Regions from separate parts of the Streptomyces sp. NPDC088746 genome, predicted to be linked through region 4. Evidence: riboswitches for the same ligand, from Rfam matches in the RefSeq annotation. Region 4 holds a riboswitch; each other region holds the start of a gene.
The links. A riboswitch is a leader RNA that binds a small molecule or an ion and turns the genes downstream of it on or off. The one in region 4 is predicted to bind cobalamin.

Region 1 (2,186 bases), on a different contig from region 4:
GAAGGCGCCGGCCGGTGTGGACGAGACCTCCCCGTCCGACTACACGGCGGACGCGGGCGACCCCGGCGTCAAGGTCGAGCTCCCGCCGGCCACGGCGGGCGCCCCCGGCGGCCACTGACCCCACAGCCGTCGCTCCGAGGCAAGACGTCCGTCCCGGCAGGGTCCTCCCTGCCGGGACGGAGTCGTGTCAGGGCCGGCCCCCGGGGCCGTCGGCCTCCGGAAACGGGGCGCGCCGCGCCCGGCGGCCGGGGCAGACTGCCGCCCATGGACGTATCGATCAGGCCGGCCCGGCCCGCTCAGTTCGCGGAGCTGGGCGAGATCACCGCGCAGGCGTATCTGGACGACGGACTCCTGGACTTCGGCGCCGACGACCCCTACCTGGAACAGCTCCGCGCGGTCGGGCGGCGGGCCGCCGAGGCCGAGGTGCTGGTCGCGCTGGACGCCGACGGCCGGTTGCTGGGCGGTGTCACCTACGTCGCGCCGGGCAGCCCGTGGGCGGACATCGCCGGGGAGGGCGAGGCCGAGTTCCGGATGCTGGCCGTCTCGCCGGAGGCCCGTGGGCGGGGCGCGGGCGAGGCGCTCGTACGGGCCTGTGTCGAGCGGGCACGGGCCGCCGAGGGCGTCTCGGGGATCGTCCTGTCGACGGCCCCGGCCATGCACGGCGCCCATCGGATATACCGCCGCCTCGGCTTCGTACGGACTCCCGAACGGGACTGGTACCCGCTGCCGGAGCTCGTGCTTCTGACCTTCCGTCTGGAGCTCTGACCCTTCACGACACAAGATGTGGGGGCTTCTTCAATCGGCAGCCCCCACATGTATGCTCGACCTCGCTGTCGCCGCAGGGGAATCCGGTGAGAATCCGGAACTGTCCCGCAACGGTGTGATCGGCGTGCTTCGCGCACCCCGAAGTCCGAAGACCTGTCGACAGTGCGCCCGGCTCGACCGAACCGGGCGCCGATACGTCCGGGCCCCGCGGAGGGCCGGTGGACGCCGTGCGCCGTGCTGCCCTTCCCCGGGCGCCGCCGTGCCCGGCTGCCCCGCTCCCGCAGGCCCTGAGCCGAGCGAGGGATAGCCCCAGTGACCATCGCGCCAGCCGACCCGGTTTCAGCCACGGAATCCGAAGGCCGCACGACCGACGCGCCCGGGACCGCACTGCTGCGGACCCTGACCGGCCTCACCGCCGATCTGCCCGACACCGACCCCGGACGGGTGGCCGCCGCCGCACTGCGCGGCCGCAACGCCCGGTCGGACGAGGCCGAGCTGCGCTCGCTGGCCACCGAGGCCGCCGCCGGCCTGATCTCCGAGGACCCCGCCTACTCCCGGCTCGCCGCCCGGCTCCTCACGCGGGCCATCGCGGACGAGGCCGCCGGCCAGGGCGCTGTCTCCTTCTCCGCGTCGGTCGCCGTCGGACACCGCGAGGGCCTGATCGCGGACCGAACGGCCGAGTTCGTCACGCTGCACGCCGCCGCCCTCGACGCGCTCGTCGACCAGGCGCTCGCCGACGGCGCCGACGACCGCTTCGGTTACTTCGGGCTGCGGACCCTGCACAGCCGGTACCTGCTGCGCCACCCGCTCACCCGCGACGTCGTCGAGACCCCGCAGCACTTCATGCTGCGCGTCGCCGCCGGGCTCGCCGAGGACACCTCCGAGCGGGCTCTGGAGGAAGTGGCCGCGCTGTACGGCCTGATGAACCGGCTCGACTACCTGCCCTCCTCCCCCACCCTCTTCAACTCGGGCACCCGCCACCCGCAGATGTCGTCCTGCTACCTGCTGGACTCGCCGCTGGACGAGCTGGACTCGATCTACGACCGCTACCACCAGGTGGCGCGCCTCTCCAAGCACGCGGGCGGCATCGGGCTCTCGTACTCCCGCGTGCGCGCCCGGGGTTCGCTCATCCGCGGCACGAACGGGCACTCCAACGGCATCGTGCCGTTCCTGAAGACGCTCGACGCCTCGGTCGCAGCGGTGAACCAGGGCGGCCGCCGCAAGGGTGCCGCGGCCGTCTACCTGGAGACGTGGCACGCGGACATCGAGGAGTTCCTGGAGCTGCGCGACAACACCGGCGAGGACCAGCGGCGTACGCACAACCTCAACCTGGCGCACTGGATCCCGGACGAGTTCATGCGCCGCGTCGACGCGGACACCGAGTGGTCGCTGTTCTCCCCGGCCGACGCCCCCGAGCTCGT
Region 2 (2,186 bases), on a different contig from region 4:
CCCCGCACCCCGGGGACCTCTCCGACCCGTACTTCCTGGGCCGGCTCCTCACCTCGGTCCAGGACATCTGGTTCGCCCGGGCCAGGACCCGCGCGCTGCGGGCGCCCGAAGCCGACACCCTCGGCCGGTGGAACGCGGCCTCCGGCCCCGCCCTGCGCGGGGTCGAGGCCTACGCGTACCGGCAGGCCGCCGAGGCCTACGCGGAGGCCCGCGCGACGCTGCCCGACGGGGCGGCCAGGGACCGGCTCGGGGAGCTGGAGCGGCTGTTCGCCCTAGAATGGGTGTCACGCAACAGCGGTGACCTGCTGGCCGCCGGCCTCCTGAGCGCCTCTCAGGTGGACGCCCTGCCGGAGGCCGTGGAGGAGCTCCTCACGGCCGTCGCCGCGCACGCCCCGGAGCTGGCCGACTCCTTCGCGCTGCCGGAGGCACTCCTCGCCGACTGGCCGATCGCCGGACCCGGCTACGCGGACGCGTACGACGACCCCGGGGGCCCGTGGAACACGCGCCCGGCGGGCGCCCGATGAGCGCCGGAAGCAAGGGGCGGGCTGCCTGTTGCCGCCTGGGCGAGCACCTGGAGATCCTGGGACTGCGCGCCGTCCTGCTCGCCTACTGGGGCACCACGTCCGTGCTCGCCCGCCGCGGCGGGAAGCCGCAGGACGACGGCGGCGAATCGGTTCGCCCCAAGGGCTGACCCGCCCGACGGCCGGCCGGTACGGAGGGGGAGAAGCCCCCGCCGTACCGGCGACGGCCCCCGAGGCCGCCGGCGCGCCGCGTGATAGCTTGCAGACGCCAGTCACACTCCACGTGGAGTCAGGGAATCCGGTGAGAATCCGGAGCTGACGCGCAGCGGTGAGGGGGACGGGCGGGGCCACAGCCACTGGGAAACCCTCGGGTGCACCGGGAAGGCGCCTCGTCCGGACGAACCCGAGTCCGAAGACCTGCTGGCAACCGCTTCCGCACCGGGAGCGGAACTCCGTACGGGCTCCGCGCATGAGCCCAGAGAATGCCGAGGACTCCGTGCCGCCCATAGCCAGCACCGCACGCCGAACAGCCCTGCTCATCGCGGGACTTGTCGTCCTTCTGACCGCCTGCGGGGGAGGCGGAAGCACCCCTGACGGCGCAGCACGGGACGCCGCCGGCGACGGCTTCCCCGTGACCCTGAAGAACTGCGGCCGTACGGTGAGAGTCGACTCGCCACCGCGTCACGCCGTCTCCCTCAACCAGGGATCGACGGAGATCCTGCTCTCCCTGGGCCTCGCCGACAGGCTGGCCGCCACCGCGACCTGGACGGACCCGGTGATGAAGGGCCTGGAGAAGGACGAATCCACGGTGAAGCGCCTCGCCGAGAACCAGCCCTCCTCCGAGAAGGTCCTCGCCGAGGAACCCGACTTCGTCAGCGCCTCGTTCGAGTCCACCCTCGGCAAGGGCGGGGTGGCGTCCCGCGACCAGTTCGAGGAGCTCGGCGTACCGACGTACCTCGCACCCTCCGACTGCGCGGGCAAGGACAACACCGGAAGCAGCGACGGCTCCCGCTCCGAGCCCCTGACCATGGACCGCGTCTACGGCGAAGTACGCGACCTGGCCAAGGTGTTCGGCGTCCCGCAACGGGGCGAGAAGCTGGTGAAGAGCCTCCGCGGCCGCGTCGACAGGGCGACCGCGGACATCGACGCGTCCGGCACCACGATGCTCTACTGGTTCGCCAACTCCGAGGCCCCGTACCTGGCCGGGTGCTGCGGCGCCCCCGGCATCATCACCGAGGAGCTCGGCGCGAAGAACGTCTTCGACGACACGCACGAGGAATGGCCCCAGATCAACTGGGAGACCGTCGCCGACCGGAACCCCGACGTACTGGTCATCGGGGACCTGACCCGGAAGTCGCAGACGGCCGAGAGCGCGGCGAAGAAGATCGAGTTCCTGGAGTCCAACCCCGCCACGAAGAACATGGACGCCGTCCGGCACAAACGGTACGTCCTGCTGAGCGGCCAGGCGATGAATCCGACCATCCGGACCGTGGAGGGCGTGGAGCGCGTCGCGGCCGGTCTGCGCTCGTTCGGGCTCGCGGGGTGACGGAGACCGAACGCGCCCCGGAGGTACGGGCGGAGCAGCCGCCCGCGGTCCGGACGGCCCCCGGAGCCCTGATCCTGCGCGACGGTGTCCTGTGGAGCGCCGGGGTCGCCCTGCTCCTC
Region 3 (2,186 bases), on a different contig from region 4:
CCGGCCGGCCCCAGCAGCACGGCGACGGCGGTGAGGAGGGCCAGTGCGGCTCCGGGCCAGGGCGGCAGCGAGATCGCCAGAACCGTGAGTCCCAGACCCAGTACGGCTTTGTCCACGGGATGGCGGCGGCGCCAGCGACTGCTGTGCGCCGCCGCGTCGATCGGCAGCACGTTCGCTCAGTTCTCCCGGGCCGCGGGCTCCCCGGCGCCGGAGCCGTCCTGCTGCGTGGTCGCGCGCAGCTCGCCCTGACGGCGCCCGCGGCGCAGGCCGAAGTAGTAGGCGAGTACACCCGCGCCCAACGCGGCCTGGAGCGCGAACAGCGCCGACTCGATCTCCCCGGACGGTGGTTCGTACAGCGGGGAGAACCAGGGTTCGTATCCGGGATCGATCTCGGTGATCGCCGTCTCGGCCTGGGCGTCGGCGCCCGTGAACGGCTCCTTCTCGTCGTCGCCGAGGCCGAGGGCCAGCGGCAGGACGGCCAGCGCGGCCACGACGAGCAGCAGAAGGGCGTTGATCTTCGTGTTCTTGTTCATCGGGCCACCGCCTCGGTCTCGGCCGTCCTGGTCCGGTCCCGCCTGCCGGCGAGGAACACGCCGAGCCGGGTCAGATCACCCTTGCTGGACTGCACGAGGAGCCGCATGACCAGAACGGTCAGCAGCCCCTCGCTCACCGCCAGCGGGATCTGGGTGACCGCGAAGATGGAGCCGAACTTGCCGAGCGCGCCCAGGAAGCCGGTGCTCGGGTCCGGGAAGGCGAGCGCCAGCTGCACGCTCGTGACGCAGTACGTCGACAGGTCGGCGACGAACGCGCCGAAGAACACCCCCACCATCAGCGGCACGTCGTACCGGCGCAGCAGCCTGTAGACCGCGTACCCCGCCCAGGGCCCGACGATCGCCATCGAGAAGACGTTGGCGCCCAGCGTGGTCAGCCCGCCGTGGGCGAGCAGGAGCGCCTGGAACAGCAGGGTGATGGTGCCCAGGACCGCCATGATCGGCGGGCGGAACAGGATGGCCCCCAGCCCCGTGCCCGTGGGATGCGAGCAACTCCCGGTGACGGAGGGGATCTTCAATGCGGAAAGAACGAACGTGAAGGCCCCGGAAGCCCCCAGGAGCAGCGTGCTCTCGGGGTTCTCCCGGACTTCACGCGTGAGTGACCGGACTCCGTGGACGACGAACGGCGCGGACGCGACACCCCAGGCGATCGCGTGCGCCGGAGGCAGAAAACCCTCGGCTATGTGCATGGCTCAGCAGACCCTCTCCAGCACCTCGTGGATGGTTGAAGTGCCTTGGCCGGTCTCCTGGCTTACGGGTACCACCGCCCGAACTCCGCCTTCCCGGGTCACAAGGACCCAGTGGCTGCCCGCGAGGGCCGGAGCCGGACTTCCCGATCACAGTGGCGAGGGCCGCACCGGCATCACACCGATTTCCCGTTCACCAAGGCGTGGCGACAGTAGTGCCAGGTGGGGGACGATGACAAGCGGGCCTGAGGTCACCGAGGGCGTCCACCCGCCCGGCCGGGCGGGGCCGGTGGACGCCCGCGCCGACGGCGGCGACGGACGGCGCGGGGGGCCGCGGCGGCCACCGTCACGGCCCTTCGGCCTTGCGCGGGGCGCGGCAGGTCTGCGGGCCGGCCGTCCCGTCGGGACCCCGGGGGCCACGGGTCACAGGAGCCGCTTGCGGCCCCGGACGATGACGAAGGCCGCGACGGCCGCGGCGAGGGCGAGCATGACGCCGGCTCCGAGCCACTGCATCGTCTGCATCTGGGAGACGTCGAGATAGTCGAGGGACCAGCCGATGACGTGCTTCGACTCCAGGCAGGCGGTGTGCGCCCGGTCGTTCTCCATCTGGTCGAGGCAGGTGGTCCACTCCAGGCGGTCCCCGGAGCTGGTGAGGAAGTACGTGCCCTGTCCCTGCTGCTCAGCCTGGGCAGGCAGCTCCGGCCGTACCGCACCGGGCCCGACGCCCTTGTCGGTGCTGACCGACATGATGTGTCCCAGGCTCCGCCAGAGTTCGTCCCAGACGAACCCGATCGCCACGACGATGCCGAGCGTGACCACCATCGACACCAGCGTGCGGCGCAGGAGCAGGCCGACCGCCACGCCCACGGTGAACGTGAGCAGGGCGTAGGCCACCGGTACGACCCCCGTGACGCTGAAGAAGGAGGTCCAGATGAGGGCGTCGGAAAGC
Region 4 (2,186 bases):
CCGTCCCCAGCAGCGCCTCCTGGCGACCGCCGTGGTAGCCGCGGGCGCTCATCTCGCCCACCGGCTTCCCCATCAGGACGACCTGGCTCGACCGGTCGCCGCCGGGCTTGAGCAGCACCGGGTTCATCAGCGCGGACGGCTCCACCCGGGCGGCCTGCGCCTGCATCGCCTGGGCGCGGCCGATCTCCGCCCCCTCCCGGGTGACGAACGAGTTCAGCGACATGTTCTGCGCCTTGAACGGCGCGACCTTCACCCCCCGGCGCACCAGCCACCGGCAGATCCCCGCCGTGACGACGCTCTTGCCCGCGTCCGAAGTGGTCCCCGCGACCAGCAGCCCGCCGCTCATCCGACTCTCCGTCCCATGGCCGACCGCCCCGCCGCACACACGACGAGGGCCAGCACACTCACCCGGCGCGACAGCCGCACCGCGCGTTCGATGTCCGTGACCCGCACGTCCCGGCCGGCCCCGCCGTTGAGCACCGGCCGGTGCTCGACCCGCCCGCCGTACGCGAGCGTGCCGCCGAGGCGTACGCCGAGCGCCCCCGCGAACGAGGCCTCCACGGGGCCCGCGTTGGGGCTGGGGTGCCTGCCCGCGTCCGCCCGCCACGCCCGGACCGCCTCGCGCGGGCGGCCCCCGGCGGCCACGGCGAGCACGGCGGTGAGCCGGGCCCCGGGCCAGCCGGCGATGTCGTCGAGCCGGGCCGACGCCCAGCCGTAGCGCCGGTAGCGGGGCGACTTGTGCCCGACCATGGCGTCGAGCGTGTTGACCGCCCGGAAGGCGACCAGCCCGGGCACCCCGCCGAGCGCGCCCCACACGAGGGCCCCCACGACGGCGTCCGAGGTGTTCTCGGCGACGGACTCCACCACGGCGCGGGCGATCTGCTGCCCGTCCAGTGCCTGCGGATCACGGCCGCACAGATGCGGCAGCCGCTCCCGGGCGAGCTCGATGTCCCCGGCGGCCAGCGCCCCGCCGACGGCACGCGCCTCGCGGCCCAGTGAGGTGCCCCCGACGACGGACCAGGTGGCGGCGGCGGTCAGCGCCACGGCGGCGGCGGGACGGTTCCGGACGGCACGCGCCGCCAGGGCGGCGGCGCCCGTGGCGCCCCCGGCGCAGACGAGCGTGTGCAGGGCGCCCCAGCCGCGGTGGTCACGCCACAGGCGGCGCTCGGCGCCCGCCGCCGCACGCCCGAAGGCGGCGACGGGGTGGCCACGCCGGGGATCACCGAACAGCAGGTCGCCGATCAGGCCGGCGGCGGCTCCGTACGCGAAGATGCGGTCGGCTCGCACCGCTCAGCCGGCCGTCGCGCCTCGGAGGACCTTCGTGACAGGTGGTGAAGCGACCGACGCAGGGCAGCCAGGCATGGCGTATGTCCTCACTCAGGGTCCGCGCCCTGGTTCGACGTGACCGGCGACGAGAGTCTCCTGGCTTCCGGATCCGCAGTTCCTCCGGCCTTCCAGCCCGCGGTGGCGGGCCGTGACTTCCGTGTGGAGGCTGCTCCCCGGTGACAGTGGCGGGACCGCGCCGGATTCGCACCGGCTTCCTCTCCTGTCGCCGTAAGGCCGGCAGGCACATGTGTGCCGGTCGGCCTAAATGGCTCCGGCAGTCCACCATGCCCCGTGAATGCCCGTCAACCTGCCGTTGACCTGCGAGGCTTCAATGTGCTCAGACGCACACCGGGCCGGACACACGTGGTGTGTCCGGCCCGGGCGGAAGTCCGCGGGGGAGCGGTCAGGCGACGATCAGATAGATCCCGTACGCGACCGCCGCCGCGCACAGCCCGAAGCAGGCGTACGCGCCGGTGCGCACCAGGCCGTTGGCACCGCCGCCGCCCTGTGCGGTCGACGTCTGCCGGGCCATGCCCGTGATACCGAGGGTGAAGAGGCCGACCAGCGCGACGGTGACCACGAGGCTGACGCCGAAGACGGACGCGAGAGCTGCCCAGTCGATGTTCATGCGGATCCGTCCTTACACCGTGGCCGGGTCGGCCGGGGTTCCGGCCGTCGTGGCCGGGGCCGAGATGGTGGTCTTGAGCTCCGGTACGAGGGCACCGGCGGGCGGCGGGCTGACCGCGGAGATGGCGGTGGTGACGACGCCCGCGGGCTCGGCCTCCGCGTTCACGTTGGTGTGGTCGACCGGCTTGCGGCGCGACAGCAGCCAGATGGCTCCGGAGCCCGCGACGAGGAGG

Region 1: another riboswitch for cobalamin. It lies ahead of ACIP63_RS12090 (ribonucleoside-diphosphate reductase subunit alpha); the one in region 4 lies ahead of ACIP63_RS00300 (cobalamin biosynthesis protein).
Region 2: another riboswitch for cobalamin. It lies ahead of ACIP63_RS15910 (ABC transporter substrate-binding protein); the one in region 4 lies ahead of ACIP63_RS00300 (cobalamin biosynthesis protein).
Region 3: another riboswitch for cobalamin. It lies ahead of ACIP63_RS35795 (energy-coupling factor ABC transporter permease); the one in region 4 lies ahead of ACIP63_RS00300 (cobalamin biosynthesis protein).

The regions. Positions count from the first base shown of each region.
Region 1 covers NZ_JBIVLA010000002.1:993,655-995,840, reverse strand. Annotated here, with positions in the region: gene mctP (monocarboxylate uptake permease MctP) at 1-118, shown strand, start outside; gene ACIP63_RS12095 (GNAT family N-acetyltransferase) at 265-765, shown strand; cobalamin riboswitch at 806-941, shown strand; gene ACIP63_RS12090 (ribonucleoside-diphosphate reductase subunit alpha) at 1,078-2,186, shown strand, end outside.
Region 2 covers NZ_JBIVLA010000003.1:309,410-311,595, reverse strand. Annotated here, with positions in the region: gene ACIP63_RS15920 (acyl-CoA dehydrogenase) at 1-524, shown strand, start outside; gene ACIP63_RS15915 (hypothetical protein) at 521-691, shown strand; cobalamin riboswitch at 774-961, shown strand; gene ACIP63_RS15910 (ABC transporter substrate-binding protein) at 991-2,067, shown strand; gene ACIP63_RS15905 (FecCD family ABC transporter permease) at 2,064-2,186, shown strand, end outside.
Region 3 covers NZ_JBIVLA010000012.1:137,266-139,451, forward strand. Annotated here, with positions in the region: gene cbiQ (cobalt ECF transporter T component CbiQ) at 1-170, opposite strand, end outside; gene ACIP63_RS35790 (energy-coupling factor ABC transporter substrate-binding protein) at 177-533, opposite strand; gene ACIP63_RS35795 (energy-coupling factor ABC transporter permease) at 530-1,240, opposite strand; cobalamin riboswitch at 1,270-1,475, opposite strand; gene ACIP63_RS35800 (ABC transporter permease) at 1,661-2,186, opposite strand, start outside.
Region 4 covers NZ_JBIVLA010000001.1:55,995-58,180, reverse strand. Annotated here, with positions in the region: gene ACIP63_RS00305 (cobyric acid synthase) at 1-346, opposite strand, end outside; gene ACIP63_RS00300 (cobalamin biosynthesis protein) at 343-1,287, opposite strand; cobalamin riboswitch at 1,416-1,545, opposite strand; gene ACIP63_RS00295 (hypothetical protein) at 1,730-1,954, opposite strand; gene ACIP63_RS00290 (anion permease) at 1,967-2,186, opposite strand, start outside.